One region of the Undibacterium sp. GrIS 1.2 genome, then DNA from elsewhere that is predicted to be linked to it. Evidence: predicted binding sites of a transcription regulator. Region 1 holds the regulator's gene; each other region holds the start of a gene.
What was found. Region 1 encodes HrcA, which represses chaperone genes, less so after heat shock. Its sites were predicted from a motif close to TTAGCACTCNNNNNNNNNGAGTGCTAA; they were not measured.
Positions count from the first base shown of each region.

Region 2: a site for HrcA is predicted at 2,223-2,249, ahead of rpoH (RNA polymerase sigma factor RpoH). Genes of this name have one in related genera too.
Region 3: a site for HrcA is predicted at 4,243-4,269, ahead of groES (co-chaperone GroES). Genes of this name have one in related genera too.

Region 1 is NZ_JBEONP010000013.1:33,924-40,156, forward strand. Features, by position in the region: gene dapB (4-hydroxy-tetrahydrodipicolinate reductase) at 1-496, opposite strand, end outside; gene AAKU61_RS07625 (outer membrane protein assembly factor BamE) at 510-1,115, opposite strand; gene fur (ferric iron uptake transcriptional regulator) at 1,465-1,902, shown strand; gene AAKU61_RS07635 (response regulator) at 1,957-2,376, opposite strand; gene hrcA (heat-inducible transcriptional repressor HrcA) at 2,416-3,435, opposite strand; gene AAKU61_RS07645 (ArsR/SmtB family transcription factor) at 3,885-4,256, shown strand; gene AAKU61_RS07650 (aquaporin) at 4,253-4,993, shown strand; gene arsC (arsenate reductase (glutaredoxin)) at 5,074-5,511, shown strand; gene arsH (arsenical resistance protein ArsH) at 5,480-6,214, shown strand.
Region 2 is NZ_JBEONP010000002.1:90,234-96,466, reverse strand. Features, by position in the region: gene ftsY (signal recognition particle-docking protein FtsY) at 1-382, shown strand, start outside; gene AAKU61_RS01435 (cell division ATP-binding protein FtsE) at 441-1,118, shown strand; gene AAKU61_RS01430 (cell division protein FtsX) at 1,172-2,086, shown strand; gene rpoH (RNA polymerase sigma factor RpoH) at 2,316-3,212, shown strand; gene AAKU61_RS01420 (SCO family protein) at 3,316-3,897, opposite strand; gene cyoE (heme o synthase) at 3,894-4,778, opposite strand; gene AAKU61_RS01410 (COX15/CtaA family protein) at 4,836-5,927, opposite strand; gene AAKU61_RS01405 (SCO family protein) at 5,936-6,233, opposite strand, start outside.
Region 3 is NZ_JBEONP010000017.1:42,018-48,250, forward strand. Features, by position in the region: gene AAKU61_RS09525 (DUF1800 domain-containing protein) at 1-767, opposite strand, end outside; gene AAKU61_RS09530 ((2Fe-2S)-binding protein) at 1,241-1,699, shown strand; gene AAKU61_RS09535 (xanthine dehydrogenase family protein molybdopterin-binding subunit) at 1,714-3,978, shown strand; gene groES (co-chaperone GroES) at 4,423-4,713, shown strand; gene groL (chaperonin GroEL) at 4,797-6,233, shown strand, end outside.

The DNA of each region.
Region 1 (6,233 bases):
CGGAGGGCGCATCAACTTTATGACGGTGGTGCGCTTCGATAATTTCTATATCGTAGCCTTGCGCAAAATTCTTGGCTGCCATTTCTAACAACTTCAACATCACATTCACGCCGACACTCATGTTCGGCGCAAATACAATCGCCGTTTTTTGCGCTGCAGCAGCAATCGCTGCTTTACCTTCGTCATCAAAACCAGTCGTACCAATAACCATTTTAATGCCATGTTCCGCACAGTAAGCCAGATGCGTTAAGGTGCCTTCAGTACGGGTAAAGTCGATCAGACAATCAGCATCTGCCAAAGCCGTCGACAAATCAGACTCAATTAAAACGCCAACTGGCTTGCCTAAACTGGCACCGGCATCAGCACCCAAAGCAGGCGATCCAGGCAAATCCAGTGCGCCGACCAGTGCAACATCATCTGCCGCAGTGATGGTCTCGATCAACATTTTACCCATGCGACCAGATGCACCAGTCACGGCGATTTTTAATACTGTCATCGGAATACCTTGATTATTTTTTCTTATCTTTATCCGTCGTCAGGATAGAAGATTCAGCTCTTACACCAATTGCAGAAGTCGTAATATTGGCTAAGTAGTCTTTTTCATTGGGCAAATTACCCCCCTCAAAACGTTGCACAGTATTGTTCTTAAAAAATACCGCCACACGGCTGGTGAGTAATTCGCCGTTAGGCTTTAATAAACGGAACGGGTAGTCCCAGCGGTCTTCGTGGAACATATCGGTCAATAATGCCGTGCCCAGCAAAAACCGGACTTGCTCACGGGTCATGCCTTCTTTGAGTTGCGATACCATCTCTTGCGAGACAAAGTTACCTTGCTGAATCGTAATCCGGTAAGGCGAGATATAACCTAAAAATTTGGATACGCCAGTTGGCGTCGTTTTTTGTGCGCCATCAGCAGAATTGAGTTTGGCGCCGTCTTTATTACCAGCATCCGTCACAGCGGAGTCAGTGGAACTAGGGAGCTTGGTCACTGGCGGTGTATCCACCATAGGATTGAGCATAGCGCAGCCAGAGACACCAACTACACCAAACGCCAAAGCGAGAGCAGTCAAGCCTTGCGCGGTACCTCGGGATACTTCAGAAAACAACAATCGCATAAATAACCTCAATGTGATGTGCAACGGTGTACAGTTTGCAAAAAATAATTAATTCAAACAGCTTATATCAATCTTACTTACCAATTTATTACGTTTAACTTTGGCGTTACTTGGGTAGTAACTTAGGTAGTAACTTAAGTGAGAGCCTACACAAGAACACAAATACAGCGCGAGATAATCTTAGGACAACGCAGCATAATGAAATTACTCAATGATGCAAGCTTAATATACGTCGATTAAAACCCCAAAAAACCACCCTGAAATTACGCCGGGATTATGCTGAGATTCACTTTGAGTTAAGCTCTAAACCCGATATCATAAAGCAGATACACTCTTTTTGACCGAAAACATGACGAATACCACTCCCAACCTCAAATCCAGCGGCCTGAAAGCGACTTTGCCAAGGCTGAAAATTTTAGAAATTTTCCAAAGTAGCCCAGTTCGCCATCTGACAGCGGAAGATGTTTATAAAATTCTGCTGAATGAAAATATGGATGTCGGTTTAGCGACGGTATATCGGGTTTTAACGCAGTTCGAACAAGCCGGATTGTTAAATCGCAATCATTTTGAAACCGGCAAAGCCATCTTTGAACTAAACGAAGGTTCGCATCATGACCATTTGGTCTGTTTGGACTGCGGTTTGGTAGAAGAGTTCTATGACGAGCAAATTGAGAAGCAACAACATGCCGTTGCACTGGAGCGTGGCTTTACTATTGCCGAACATTCGCTAGCGATGTATGGTCATTGCACCAAACAAAATTGCGAACACAGAAATCGCAAATCATAAAAAATGAGAACACAAGTATCAGCTTCTACTGATATTTACTGATCAAATTCGTACTCAAACGTCGCCACTGGTATTTTCGCTGCTAGCACTTTGCTTACGAATTTTTTCTACTACCCCTGCCACTGCATCAATCACTCGCTGTGAATTAAAAGGTTTTACGATATAGCCGTGAATACCGGCTTTAACAGCCTCCGTCACCGTGGCTTGATCTTTATTCGCAGTCACCATCAAAATCATCGCATTTGGCAATGCTTCCTTCATTTTTGGCAATATTTCTAAGCCGCCGATTTTAGGCATAACTACATCCAATAGAATAATTTGCGGATTGAGTTTGATCGCCATTTCCAAACCCGACCCACCATCAGAAGCATCGCCAACGACGTTATAACCCTCGCTGCGCAGTACTACCCGTAAAACCTCACGGGTCATATCATTGTCGTCAACAATTAAAACAGAGATATTTTTGTTGTTCATAACAACCTCATTATTTGGAATTTGGATACTGGATATCGGCTACTGACTTAGCGCATTTGAGAGTAGCTTTGCAGTAATATCAACAATAGGAATAACACGTTCATAAGCCATACGAGTTGGCCCTATCACCCCAAGCGTGCCGACAATTTTACCGTTCACGCCATAAGGCGCAGTGACAATACTCATTTCATCCATCGGTACGAGTTGCGATTCGCCTCCGATAAAAATTTGTACCCCGGTCGCTTTACTAGACACATCCAGCAATTGCATCAGCCCGGTTTTTTGCTCGAACATATCAAACAACTTACGCAAAGAAGTCATATTATTCGACAAGTCCTGCACATTGAGCAAATTGCGCTCGCCTGAAATCACAACCTCGTCCGACTGATCTGACATCGCATCACTGCCTGCTTCGACCGCCGCTTGCATCAGGCGCGTCATATCGTTTTGCAATTGGCGTAATTCAGTATTGATACGTAAGCGAGCATCTTCAAAACTCAATCCACCAAAATTTTGATTCAGATAATTCGCGGCATGCACCAATTGCGAGGAGTTGTAATCAACATCGGTCAGCAGCAAGCGGTTATGCACTTCGCCATTGGGCGCGACCACGACTAGCAAAATCCGCTTTTCAGATAAGCGTAAAAACTCGACTTGCTGAAATGTTGATTCATGCCGCGGGGTCATGACTACACCTGCAAATTGCGATAGCGACGACAACACCTGAGCCGCGTTAGAAATAATTTTTTGTGGGGAATTAGAAAACACACTCGCTTGCATACGCGACTCCAGCGCAGTGCCATCAAATTCCTGCACGGTCAGTAGTTTGTCCACAAATACGCGGTACCCGCGCGGGGTCGGAATCCGTCCAGCAGACGTATGCGGGCTGGCGACAAAGCCCATTTCTTCCAGATCTGCCATCACATTACGAATGGTGGCAGGAGACAACTCCAATCCAGAAATTTTTGAAAGCGCCCGCGAACCCACCGGCTGACCATCAGCGATGTAGCGTTCTACCAGAGCTTTAAGTAATGTTTGTGCGCGAATATCGAGTTGCATGTTTGTATTCTATGCGAGCGTTGTAATCAATGACATACAAATATAAACCCATATTCGCTTGCAATGAAGCAAGGTTTTTATTATTTGGTGCTTTTAATGCAATTCTCAAACCTTTCTTCGATACATCTTCAGAAAATCTGCTTACTTTAATATTTCAATTAATATAGAATTATCGAAATAAGATAGAAAATTAAACCCAGATTTCCCATTGGAACAGCGGCAAGTGCGCCTTTGGCGGACTGACTGGCTAGACGCGACGACGACGCAAGCTGCATCTTGCTAGGAGGAGCAACAACGCCAGGCAGTTCGCCAAAGGGGCAATTGTCGCTGTAGCGCTCGCACTCAAATCGCGGTGGTGTTATCCCTCTGAAGACCGCACGCCGTCTGCGTTTTTTGCGAAGTGGTAGCGGTCTGATGGAAAATCTAGGTTAAAACAAGGGGAATTAAATATGGAAACTAAACAAGCTGTTAGCGCCCTCGCCGCGATTGCCCAAGATTCCCGCCTGGCGATCTTCCGCTTGCTAGTCCAAAGTGGTCCCAGCGGCGTCATCGCCAGCAAAATCAGCGAACTCCTTGGCATTGCGCCATCGTCTTTATCCTTTCATCTAAAAGAGCTGATGCATGCCGGTTTGATTACGGTGCAACAAGATGGGAGATTTATGATTTACGCCGCCAATTTTACGGTGATGAATGATCTGATCGGCTTTTTGACGGAAAACTGTTGTGGCGGAAATCCTTGCTCTCCAAACGCGACCTGCGCACCGGTGGATCAGCAAGTCACCGAGCGAGAGAATAATCACGGCAGTACTGCAAACCTATGACCCAAATCTCCGCTAATAATCGGATCAAAGCGAACTTATCCCGACGTCTGGTCGCCGAAGGTCTGGGTACGGCGTTTTTGCTCGCGATTGTGATCGGCTCTGGCATCATGGCCGAACGCTTGTCCGCTGGCAATATTGCAATCGCTCTGCTGGCGAATGCGATAGCGACCGGGACTGGTTTAGTTGCCTTGATTTTGATGTTTGGCGCGGTCTCCGGTGCGCATTTTAATCCGGTAGTCAGCCTATCCGAAGCATGGCAAAAAAATTTGCCCTCATCAGAATTGTTAGCTTATATCGCCGTTCAAATTGTTGGGGCATTTGCGGGTGTGGCAGCTGCACATTACATGTTTGATGATCCATTATTTTTTGCATCAACACATGTACGAACCGGTGCTGGCCAGTGGTGGAGTGAGTTTGTTGCGACTTTTGGCTTAATTGCCACCATCATCGGCTGCTCGCGCAGCAAGCCAAGTTTGACGCCATTTGCCGTCGCCACTTACATCACAGCAGCATATTGGTTCACCTCCTCGACATCGTTTGCCAATCCAGCAGTAACTCTAGCGCGCGCCTCCAGCAATACCTTTGCAGGAATCAGACCGGCAGATACGCCGGGCTTTATCGCTGCCCAGTTGCTAGGTGCGGCCGCTGCGACTTTACTATTTTGCTGGCTTTATCCAGCACCGCTGTCAGAAGTAAAAAGCATAGCAAGCAAGCTTGCGCCCAACGATTTTGCTTAAATCATTCCGGCTACTCTCAATATTTTTTAAGCTAACTATTACTTAATTACTTAATTACTTAATTACCTAGGCGGACCTCCATGACGATCACGATTTATCACAATCCCAAATGCGGCACCTCGCGCAATACGCTGGCATTAATCCGCAATACTGGTGTCGAGCCGGCGGTCATTGAATACCTGATCACGCCGCCAAGTCGCGATAAATTGCTGGAGTTAATTACGGCCATGGGCATCCCGGTTCGTGGCTTGCTACGACAAAAAGGGACGCCGTACGAAGAGCTCAAATTGGACGACAGCAAATGGACTGACGATGAGCTAATCAACTTTATGCTGACGCATCCCATCCTGATCGACCGCCCGATTGTCGTAAGCCCGATGGGGACGAAACTATGCAGACCGTCGGAACTGGTGCTAGATATTTTACCGTTACCGCAACTGGGTGAATTCGTCAAAGAAGATGGCGAAAAAGTGATCGAATTGATTGATAACGAGGTTCGCCGTGTCCAAGCTAAATGATCTGCCTAATCTAGATCAGGACTTATTTGCAGTACCTGACAATACACAGTTAAGACCCGCAGCGCCTACCACACATGCGCCGCGTTTTTTGCTGCTGTATGGTTCGCTACGCGAGCGCTCGTATAGCAAATTACTGACGCTGGAGGCGGCTCGTTTGTTAGAAGCGATGGGCGGTGAGGTACGCGTGTTCGATCCACAAGGTTTGCCTTTGCCGGACGGCGCGCCGGAGGATCATCCCAAAGTCAAAGAGTTACGTGATTTATCTTTGTGGGCGGAAGGCATGGTCTGGTGCTCGCCAGAACGCCATGGCGCGATGACCGGGATTATGAAAGCGCAGATAGACTGGATTCCTCTGTCAATCGGCGCTGTGCGTCCGACACAGGGTAAAACGCTGGCAGTCATGGAAGTTTCCGGCGGATCGCAATCGTTCAATGCTGTCAATCAGTTGCGCATTTTGGGTCGCTGGATGCGAATGCTGACGATACCCAATCAATCATCAGTCGCCAAAGCATTTTTAGAATTCGATGATGCGGGACGGATGAAGCCATCAGCGTATTACGACCGTGTGGTGGATGTGATGGAAGAGTTGATGAAGTTCACAATGCTGACACGCGATGTCGCACCGTATCTGGTGGATCGATACAGCGAACGTAAAGAGAGTGCCGAGGCTTTGTCCAAACGTGTGAACCAAGGATCGATATAAATACCGATTAGAAAACGTG
Region 2 (6,233 bases), on a different contig from region 1:
CGCATCCGCCCGTGCCAAAGGGATAGACGTTGTGATGGTGGATACAGCAGGTCGTTTACCGACCCAGTTGCACTTGATGGAGGAGCTGAAAAAAATCAAGCGCGTCATCGGCAAAGGCATGGATGGCGCACCGCAAGAAGTCTTATTGATCATTGATGGCAATACCGGACAAAATGCCTTAACTCAGGTAAAAGCATTTGATGATGCACTCACACTGACAGGCTTAGTGATTACCAAGCTCGATGGTACTGCCAAAGGTGGCGTATTAGCAGCGATTGCCAAAACCCGTCCGGTACCGGTTTATTTCATCGGCGTGGGCGAGCAGATTGAAGACTTGCAACCGTTTAATGCTCAGGAATTTGTGGATGCTCTGCTCAATTAATTTCACCAATTTGCATTGATTTGCATTGATTTATTTAGCCAGATCAAGGATGTTGCCGATGATAGAGTTTCAGCAAGTTTCTAAAGAATATTCACGCGACGCCGTCGCTTTGCGCAATATTTCGCTCACCATCAAACCCGGTGAATTGATTTTTTTAGCTGGCCCCTCAGGCGCGGGCAAATCAACGCTGTTGAAGATGATCGCAGGCATTGAACGCCCTAGCAGCGGCACCGTCAGCGTGAACGGACAAGACATCGGCAAGCTAAAGTCAGGCAGCATTCCTTATCTACGCCGCAAACTGGGTCTGATTTTGCAGGACAAAGGCTTGCTGTTAGACCGTAGCGTGCTGGCAAATGTCATGTTGCCGCTGATTGTCGTCAGCGCTTCTGCCAGCGAGGCAGAAACCCGTGCCCGCACTGCCCTGGAAAAAGTAGGCTTAGCAGATAAAGCGGATGCTATGCCCCTGGCCTTGTCAGGCGGCGAGCAACAACGGGTTGCCATTGCCCGCGCAATTGTCAATCGCCCGCAAATCATTCTGGCAGATGAACCTACCGCTTTTCTGGACAGAGACAATGCAAACAAAGTCATCAGTGCGCTCAAAGCCTTCCAGAGTGCCGGCGTGACTTGTATTATCTCTAGTCATGATGAACAGTTTTTAGATCAGGCCAGCCGAGTGATTTATTTAAATCATGGGCAATTGTGTGACTCCTGGCAATCATCCTCTATGGCGGCATAAACTGATCCAATCTCAAGAAACACCTCAAGTCTGAAGCAACAGGAAAAAATTATATGACCGTCTGGTTTCGTCAGCATTTGTTTGGCTTAAAAAGTGCGTTGGCTCATCTACGCGCCAGCCCTGGCAATTTCTTATTTAACGTTCTAGTGGTCGCGATTGCTTTGGCTTTGCCGATTGCCGGATTAACGCTGATCGAAAATATTCGCCCGATTTCAACTCAGCTCTCGATTGAGCCAGAGATCAGTGTATTTTTGACACCAGACACACCACGCGCCGACGCGATAGCATTAGCTCTGCCAATCAAAAAACTACTGAAAGATGCCAATGTCAGTGCCAAACTCACTTTTGTGACCAAGGACAAAGCATTAGCGGCAATGGAAGAAACCTCCAGCCTGGCAGAGGTTTTATCGACTTTGGGCGGCAATCCTCTGCCAGACGCCTATGTGTTATCACTATCCAACTCAGATGCTAACCGGGTAGAGTTTCTGACAGTACAGTTAAAAAGTCTGCCAGGAGTTGATGTGGTTCAAGTTGATTCAGCTTGGGTAAAACGGCTGGCAGCTTTAGTGCAAGTTTTGCAATTATCCTTACTATTTTTGGCGGTTACATTGAGCGTGGTGGTGATCGTGGTGATTTTTAACGCTACGCGTCTGCAAGTGATCTCCCATCAGGCTGAAATTGCAATAGCCCGTCTGCTTGGCGCGACCAATAGCTTTATTCACCGGCCCTATTACTACACAGGCGCGCTACTGGGATTGCTCGCTGGCTGCGCCGCATTGGCATTGATTGCAGTGTCTCTGCGTCCGCTGAATCAGGCAATTGCAGAATTCGCCAAACTCTACGCATCGGAATTCCACTTGGTGCCGCTAGGATTGTTGGCTAGCCTCGCCTTGTTAGCAACTAGTGTGGTGCTCGGGCTGTTTGGTGCTTTTCTATCGGTACGCCGACAACTCGCACGCGCTAGCTAAACCTTAATTCAACAAGACTTAAGCAAAACCGCTGCAACTTTTCTAAGTTTCCCTGCTCTAAATCAATATAGCTATTTCGTATAAGCAATCAAAAATCAATAGCGATCAATTAGCTTAAGCATATAAATTTGGAGTATTAGCACTCAATTCAAGAGAGTGCTAATATAAGGGCTTGAAATGTCTGATTTAGCCCAAAAGTCACGCTAAATAGACGGGATAAGGAGGAAGAATGAATCAATCATCGACATCTGTGATGCCAACTTCGGATAGCACAGCGCTTGCACTCGGTTTTACTGGCACGCTGGGCAATATCGACGCCTATATCTCGGCAGTCAACCGTCTGCCTATGCTGACGCATGAGCAAGAAATTGATCTTGCCAAACGTCTCACACAAAATAATGATCTGAGTGCCGCACAGCAACTGGTTATGTCGCACTTGCGTCTGGTAGTGTCTATCGCGCGCGGCTATTTAGGTTATGGTTTGCCGCATGCAGACTTGATCCAGGAAGGCAATATCGGCTTGATGAAAGCCGTTAAGCGCTTCGATCCAGATCAAGGTGTGCGCCTGGTGTCTTATGCGATGCATTGGATCAAGGCAGAAATGCATGAATACATCCTGAAAAACTGGCGCTTAGTCAAAGTAGCAACGACTAAAGCACAGCGCAAACTGTTTTTTAATCTGCGCAGCCATAAAGAGGGTTTGGATTCGATGTCGCCAAAACAGGTAGACGCTCTGGCAAAAATTCTGGACGTGAAGCGTGAAGAAGTCATCGAGATGGAAATGCGCTTGTCAGGCCGCGACATTGCTTTGGATGCACCAACCGATGACGAAGATGATAAATTTGCACCTATCGCGTACCTGAAAACGGAATCTGAAGAGCCGACTCGTGTACTAGAGTCACGTCAGCGGGATCGTTTGCAAAGCGAAGGCTTGGAAACAGCATTATCCAAACTAGATGCACGTTCACGTCACATCGTTGAATCTCGTTGGTTAAAAAACGATGACGGCTCAGGCGCAACTTTGCATGAATTAGCTAGCGAATACGGCGTATCAGCAGAACGTATTCGCCAGATTGAAAGTGCAGCATTGAAGAAAATGAAAGGCGCTTTAGCGAGCTTTGCTTAATTAGCTAACGGCACAGAAGGAACAGTAAAAAGGCGCTCAGTTCTGAACTGAGCGCCTTTTTTATTAACAGGACTTACGCAGCTGAGACAGTTTTGCGTAAGTCCTATTGAAGTAATATTTTCAAATCATGGACAATAGCATCGGTGCTTTGCCCATTGCGTACAAATAAACGAATCCGTCCTTCGGGGTCAAACACATACGTACCAGCAGTGTGATCCATGGTGTAAGAACTTGGCGTCGAACCCGGTGCTTTTTGATAAAACACTTTAAATTCTTTTGCTACTTTGGCAGTCGCAGCAGCATCGCCATACAAACCTAAAAACCGGGAATCAAAGTTAGGAACATAAGCAGCAAGCAAGGCTTGCGTGTCGCGTTCAGGGTCGATGGTAACAAACAAGACCTGCACCTTATCGGACGAACTTCCAAGCTGCTTCATGACCGTAGCCATCTCTGCCATCGTGGTAGGGCAAACATCGGGGCACTGGGTATAACCAAAAAATATTGCTACTGCTTTACCTTTAAAGTCAGCCAAAGTGCGGGCTTTGCCATTGTGATCTGTTAGCGCAAAATCTTTGGCGTAGTCTAATCCCGTCAAATCAGTGTTAATAAATTGAGGTGCAGGTTTATCGCAAGCAGACAAACACAACACCAATATAATTCCGATTAAACGCAGCATAGTAGTCATAATTTTATATAGTGATCGACCAATAAAGCCGCAAATAGCAACGATAAATATACGATCGAAAATGTAAAAGTTTTACGTGCTAACGCATCGTCATAGTGACGATAAATACGCCATGCGTACCATAAGAAAATGGCACCCAAAATCACTGCGCTGGCAAGATAGATAAGACCACTCATATGCACAGCGTAAGGCAACATCGTGGTAGCGAATAAAGCAATCGTATAAAGCCAGATATGGAAACGAGTAAATTCTAAACCATGCGTAATCGGCAACATCGGTAAACCTGATTTGGCGTAATCATCGCGACGGTACATCGCCAAAGCCCAGAAATGTGGTGGCGTCCAGACAAAGATAATCAATACCAGCAGCCATGCCTGCATAGGAACATCGTTAGCAATCGCAGCCCAGCCCAGCGCTGGCGGCATCGCACCGGATAATCCGCCAATCACGATATTTTGTGGCGTGGCTGGTTTCAGAATAATCGTATAAATCACGGCATAACCGACGAAGGTAATGAAGGTGAGCCACATCGTCAGCGGATTCACGAGTGCGTACAAAACCCACATACCGAGGCCGCCGATCACGCCAGAAAAAATCAAAATCTGCATCGGGCCGATTTCACCCTGTGCCGATGCGCGGCGAGCGGTACGCGCCATGCGAGAATCTATCTCACGTTCAACCAGACAATTAATGGCGAATGCAGCACCAGCCAACAACCAGATCCCGATCGTGGCCGCGACCACCAAGCGCCAGTCAGGCAAATCAGGCGTCGCCAGAAACATACCGATCACCGCACAAAACACGGCCAATTGCGTCACACGCGGCTTGGTCAAGGCCCAGTACTGGGCGTATCGGTTAGAGGGAATACTAAGTGACGTCATATTGAACTAAAGAGAGAGGACATACACGATGTCAGGCCGATTTCAGGCATATATTACTTAGACGTTTTTCAAATGCCTGGCGCGGTAGTTTAACATGGTCAGCAATAGCAACAGCAGCGCAGCGCCACCGTTATGCAAAACCGCAATAAAAAGCGGCCAGGAAAAATAGACTGTAGATACACCACTCAAAAATTGTATGGCGATCACCAGCAATATCTTTTTCCCCAAGGACGACAAGCCCTTAGTTTTACTGGCTTTATATCCAACCCAAGCAACGACCGCAATCACCAGCAGAGCAAAATTCCTATGCACCCAATGTACAGCAACCAGTGCCTGAAACGGTAAATAATCACCTGCCATGGTTTGGCCTAATTTGCGCCACAGAGAGAATCCGTGGTTAAAATCCATGTCAGGTATTAGCTGTCCATTACACAAAGGGTAATCTTGACAGGCTAGTGCAGCGTAGTTAGTACTAACCCACCCTCCCAAAGCAATTTGCATCACAACGAAAATCAATGCAACAGTTGCTAGCAATATGATTGGGCTCATACTTGCATTAATCACACTGGCATTGCTATCACTCGATACAGCTTGCAAGGCATGGCTTTGTTGTGCATTCAAGTATGCCAGCATAGCGAGCAAGCCCATTGCCAACAACAAATGTGTGGTCACGATAATGGGCTGCAATTTAAGTGTCACCGTCCAGGCGCCAAACGCACCTTGCACGCAAACCATCAAGAATAAAACCGTAGGCAAGAAGACCGAGTTTTTTGTACTTTTACGATGCCACCAGGCGATAATCATCTGAGCCAGAATCAATACACCCACACTCATCGCAAGGTAGCGATGGATCATCTCGATCCAGGCTTTAGTGACCGTTACAGGACCATGCGGCATTGCCGTTTGGGCAGCCTGAATTGCACTATGCGACTGAAATGGATTAGCCTCGCCATAACAACCCGGCCAATCAGGACAACCCAAGCCAGAATCAGTGAGTCTGGTAAACGCCCCAAACATAATCAGATCAAAAGTCAAAAATAAAGTAACAGCGATTAACTTGCGATATTTATTTTGATCGGCTGACACCCAAACCAGACTTAATGGCAAAACCGCTATGAGTAAGCCAGTGATGAGTAATTGTATCCACATAATCTGATCTAACCGATGGCAGAAGCGCGCAATAATTTACTGATGTCTTTTTTTATCTTATTGGGATCAGCATCTTTAGGAAAGCGCATCATCAGATTACCCAGAGGATCAATCATATAAATGTGATCGCTAATTTGTGTATTCGTATCGACAGGCAGCCATTTTTTTAACTTGTCTGCAGATACTTTCAGCATGTGCATTCCATCATATTCGCGGATCAACACCGTATCAATCGGTTGATCATCCGTAATCAACCAAACTCTTTCCATCCTATCCATTTCTTTGCCTTGCGCCAGGCGTAGCTGA
Region 3 (6,233 bases), on a different contig from region 1:
TAGTTTTCATCTGGCAGCGCACCGGTGGCCGGATTGTATTTAACGTTACCGCGAAAAGTCAGAAACTGTCCCATCGCAGCGCTGGTCGAAATTTGCTGCAACAAAGTACGATAATTACCAAACACATTGGCTTCTAATAAATCAAGATACGCAGCCGCCGAAAATGCGCGCCAGCCACCGCCGATCAAACCATCAATCGCCGCTACCGTGATTTCAGAAATAGCAAAGGTCAGGCGCTGTCGTAATGTATCGGGAGATGAAAGTAGCTTGGACCAGGCAGCAGAATCAAAACCCGCTTCTGAGTTCTGATAAGTAGCGGCATTAAACCCCTTAGTTACCAACCAATCAAACCGAGCAGTCGATGCAGGCAAGGCGAATTGCGCATCCAGCCAGCCAGAATAACCAAGTAGCTGTACCTGCGCGATTTGTGCTCTGTTCGCACCCATCGACGCCTGCACTAAAAAGCGCGCAGCCTGGGCGGCAGTAATGCCGACGGGCGGTGTGACCGGTGGTGTTACTGGAGGAGTAACAGGCGGACTGACGGGTCCAGAACTCGTGCCAGAAGATGTTGCGACAGCACCTGAGCCACCGCCACCGCAAGCGCTTAGTGACAAGGCTGATAATGCTGACAATCCTGCAAGTACGCCATTAGCAAGAGTCGTACTAGATAGATTTATCCTGGCTTTATTATTATCGTCCGTTGACTCAGGTGGGTTGTTTGATGCGATCGGCGCGGATATATCCGTCAAACTCGTGTTCTCTGACATGTACTGCCTCCGTTGCGATGGGCTGTTTTCTAAACGTTCTATTAGTTTCGATCTTGTTTTCACACATTGAAACAATAGATAACTTGAACCTAATTGCCTATTCGCACTTTGTAAGTAGATGTCACACCGTTTTTAGTAACTGCTAGACAAGCGCAAATGCACTCTCATCGGTGATTGCTTGATTATGTAAAGAAGAAATAACAAATACGCGATAAAACTCGTCAAGCCTGCTTACGGAAGTCTTCATTTGTTACAAATTAGCAGGAACGTTTTTGGGTCAGATCAGCACGAAGGCAAGTCCGTAAGTCACAAAGTATCAACTTTCTTAATATCATCAGCAAAGATTCCCAAACTAGCTCAAAATAAGCGTTGATTCATCAACGACGTAGCCAGCCTTTTGTACTTGTCAGCGTGCCTTTTATCTGTCGCCTCAGTACAACTCCCCCGATATCAACCTAATGGAGAAGCAAGCCATGACCTCTCTCAATATCAATAACAAAGAACATACTCTCGATGCCGATCCCAGTACGCCAGTGTTGTGGGCCTTACGCGATTCGCTGGGTCTGACTGGCACCAAGTTTGGCTGCGGTCAGGCTTTGTGCGGCGCCTGCACCGTGCATATCAACGGGCAAGCTACGCGTTCTTGCGTCACGCCGATTTCTGCAGTGGCAGGACAAAAGATCACGACGATCGAAGGCATGTCCGGCGACAAAGTTGGCAAGGTAGTGCAAGACGCCTGGGTGAAGCATGACGTCGCGCAGTGCGGCTACTGCCAAAGCGGACAGATCATGAGCGCGACAGCGCTTCTGAAGTCGAATAAAAAACCGAGCGATGCCGATATTGATGCCGCAATGGCGGGCAATATCTGCCGTTGTGGAACCTATGTCCGTATCCGCGCTGCAATCCATGATGCAGCCACCCACCTTGCCTGAACCAGGAGACGATCATGCATTTTGATATCAGTAATGAATTACCAAAACAATTGCAAGCCATGTTCGAGCAAGAGTCCGGCGCAAACAATGCTGTCAGCGCACAAGCTGACCTGCCACGTCGCCGCTTTTTAAAAGTTGCGACCATCAGCGGTTTTGCTCTCGGCGTATATCCGCTCATCGGCAACGCACAAAACAGTCAAGATTCGGTTACAGCGAAAGCCGGCGGACTGAAAGCAATCGAACAACCAGCGGCGTTTGTCCGGATTGATAAAGATGGTACGACCACGATCACCATCAACCGGCTCGATTTTGGACAAGGTGTGCAGACTGGTTTACCGCTGATACTGGCAGAAGAGCTGGATGCCGACTGGAGCAAAGTCAAGAGTGTGCATGGTGACAGCAACCCTGCCTATGTTGATCCTGTGTTTGGAATTCATTTAACGGGCGGTTCCAGTTCGATCAAAAATTCGTACACACAGTATCGCGAACTAGGCGCGCGTACACGCGCCATGCTGGTCGCTGCAGCAGCGAAGCAATGGAATGTAGATGCCAGCAGTTTAAAAACACAAAATGGTGTCGTGATCGGCCCGGGCGGTAAAAAGTTAAGTTACGGTGAACTGGCAGAAGCAGCGATGAGCCAGCCGGTACCAGAAAAAGTGACGCTCAAAGATCCGAAGAATTTCCGTCTGATCGGTAAACCTACCGGGCGCCTTGATGCCAGAGCAAAATCGACTGGCTCGCAACAATACGGGATCGATACCCATCTGCCTGGCATGTTGACAGCGGTCGTTGCCCGCCCTCCGGTATTCGGTGCAAAAATTGCCAGCGTAGACGACACAGCCGCCAAAGCAATGCGCGGCGTGAAGGCCGTTATCCGCATCCCGGTTGATCGTGGTGGAGAGGGTATTGCCGTGATTGCCGATGGCTACTGGTCTGCCAAGCAAGCCCGTGACGCACTCAAAATCCAATGGGATAACTCGGCTGTTGAAAAAGCAGATAGTGCGCAATTATTAGTGAGCTACAAAGAGCTGTCGAAACAAACTGGTAAGCTGAAATTTAACGACGATATTTCAAGCATGGCGGCAGCACCAATGAAGATCGATGCTGAATTCGTCTTCCCATTTTTAGCGCATACGCCGATGGAGCCACTCAATTGCACCGTGGCGATCAATGGTGACAAAGTAGAACTATGGGTAGGAACACAAATGCCAGGCATAGACGGTCTTGCAGCGTCAAAAGTATTGGGAATCCCACCGCAAAACGTCAAGGTCAACACGCAAATGGCAGGCGGTGGATTTGGTCGCCGGGCAGTGCCGACCAGCGATTTTGTGGCAGAAGCATGCACTGTTGCCAAAGCCGCCAAGACCGCAGGATTGACCGCGCCGGTTCGCACGTTGTGGAGTCGTGAAGATGATGTCAAAGGCGGTTACTACCGGCCTATGCATGTGCATCGGGCACAAATCGGTTTTGATGCCAAGGGAAAAATCGCCGGTTGGGATCATGTGGTCGTAGGACAATCGATTCTGGCTGGCACACCGTTTGAAGCCATGATGGTTAAAGACGGGATTGACTCCACCGCACTGGAAGGGATGAAAGAGCCATACGAAATTCCTATGCGTCTGTCAGTACATCATCCCAAAGTCAATGTGCCGGTATTGTGGTGGCGCAGCGTCGGCTCTACTCATACCGCTTTCGTGATGGAAACCTTGCTCGACGAGATTGCAACAATGACCAAGCAAGATCCGGTCGCTTATCGTTTAAGCCTGATCGGCGATCAGCATCCGCGTCATAAAGCCGCCTTACAATTAGCCGTCGCTCAGTCCGGCTATGGTAAAAAGACCTTAGCCAAAGGTCATGCGTGGGGCGTTGCAGTGCATGAATCCTTCCAGACGGTCGTGGCTTATGTCGTAGAAGCCTCGGTCAAAGATGGCACACCGACACTGCATAACGTCACAGCAGGCATCCATTGCAATCTTGCCGTTAATCCTAAGAGTATCGAAGCTCAAGTCCAGGGCGGTGCGTTGATGGGTTTATCGATGTGCTTACCGGGTGCGGCGATCACTCTAAAAGATGGCGTGGTGGAACAAAGTAATTTCGGTGATTATGTCGTGCCACGAATTACAGAAATGCCAAAAGTCAGCGTGCATATCGTACCAAGTGCGGATGCACCGACCGGTATGGGCGAACCTGGATTACCTCCGCTGGCGCCGGCTTTTGCAAATGCGATTGCTAAAGCGACTGGCAAACGCTTACGCGAATTGCCGTTCAAACTAGCGTAATCATCCTGCGGTAATCACGGCATAAATATAATCGGGGTAGCGTAATCGAATAGATTCGCTATCCCGATTTTTTTCATCGTTGTCGATTTTCTTTTTGCACCATGTAGAGTCGTGCTAAACGGATATTTTTGATGACTTTTTGATTCCAAATCAAAATTAAAAAAAATTCAACATAACTTCATCATCGATAAGCATCTGATTATTAAAGTATTTTTAATATTTCACTTCAATCAGCCTTGAAATAGGCGTCTTCCGCCCATATAATTAGCACTCGTCGGGAGAGAGTGCTAACAATCTCTGACCTGTACTTATTTTTGTAGCAACCATTATTTAAATATCATCTTTGTCCGTGAGACACCGGTAACGTTGCAGAGCATCGCAGCACAGTGTCTTACATTATTTTGTAAAACCATTGCTATTTTTAGCTAATCACAAGGAGTTTGTATGAACCTTCGTCCCCTGCACGACCGCATTATCGTCAAGCGTCTGGATCAAGAAACAAAAACAGCATCTGGCATCGTATTGCCTGACGCGGCGGCTGAAAAACCAGATCAAGGTGAAGTTTTGGCGGTTGGTAACGGCAAACAACTCGACGACGGCAAAGTACGTCCATTAGAAGTCAAAGTGGGCGACCGCGTCCTGTTTGGCAAATATTCTGGTCAAGCAGTCAAAGTTGACGGCAATGAAGTTCTGGTAATGCGCGAAGAAGACGTTTTCGCAGTCGTTCAGAAGTAATTCATTTTTTGTAATTCAGTCTGTTATTTACTCTGTAATGCAGACTGAAAACAATATTCCATTCAAGATTCTGGAGATTTAACATGGCAGCTAAACAAGTAATTTTCGGCGATGATGCACGCGCTAAGATCGTTAATGGCGTTAACATCCTTGCTAACGCAGTTAAAGTAACACTGGGCCCTAAAGGTCGTAACGTTGTCCTGGAACGCTCTTTCGGCGCACCTACAGTGACTAAAGATGGTGTTTCAGTCGCTAAAGAAATCGAACTCAAAGACAGATTAGAAAACATGGGCGCGCAGCTCGTGAAAGAAGTTGCTTCACGCACTTCTGACAACGCTGGTGACGGTACAACAACAGCAACTGTATTGGCACAAGCGATTGTTCGCGAAGGTTTCAAATACGTTGCTGCTGGTTTCAACCCAACTGATCTGAAGCGCGGTATCGACAAAGCGGTTACAGCCATCGTTGCTGAAATCAAAGTGTTGTCCAAGCCAACTACAACCAACAAAGAGATCGCTCAAGTTGGTTCTATCTCTGCTAACTCCGATGCAAACATCGGCGACATCATTGCAAAAGCAATGGACAAAGTCGGCAAAGAAGGCGTAATCACTGTTGAAGATGGTAAATCTTTAGACAATGAGCTGGACATCGTTGAAGGTATGCAGTTTGACCGTGGCTACCTGTCACCGTACTTCATCAACAACCCGGAAAAACAATCCGTGATTCTGGAAAATCCGTTCATCCTGTTGTTCGACAAAAAAATCTCGAACATCCGTGATTTGCTCCCAATCTTGGAACAAGTCGCTAAATCAGGTCGTCCATTGCTGATCATCGCAGAAGATGTCGATGGCGAAGCATTGGCCACTCTGGTTGTCAACAACATCCGTGGCATTCTGAAAACAGCCGCTGTTAAGGCGCCTGGTTTTGGTGATCGTCGTAAAGCGATGTTGGAAGATATCGCTATCCTGACTGGCGGCCAAGTAATTGCTGAAGAAGTTGGTCTGACATTAGAAAAAGCGACTTTGGCTGATCTGGGTCAAGCTAAACGTATCGAAATCGGTAAAGAAAACACGACAGTGATTGATGGTGCTGGTCAAGCTGTTGGTATCGAAGCACGCGTTAAACAAATCCGCGCGCAAATCGAAGAAGCAACTTCTGACTACGACCGTGAAAAACTGCAAGAACGCGTTGCCAAGTTGGCAGGCGGCGTTGCTGTGATCAAGGTTGGTGCTGCAACTGAAGTTGAAATGAAAGAGAAAAAAGCCCGCGTTGAAGATGCTCTGCACGCGACTCGCGCTGCGGTAGAAGAAGGCGTTGTTCCTGGCGGTGGTGTTGCTCTGTTGCGCGCACGTCAAGCTGCTGGCGTCATCAAAGGTGACAATCCAGATCAAGAAGCCGGTATCAAACTGGTGTTGAAAGCGATCGAAGCGCCATTGCGTGAAATCGTTGCTAACGCCGGTGGCGAGCCAAGCGTTGTTGTCAACGCCATCATTAACGGCACAGGTAACTTCGGTTTCAAC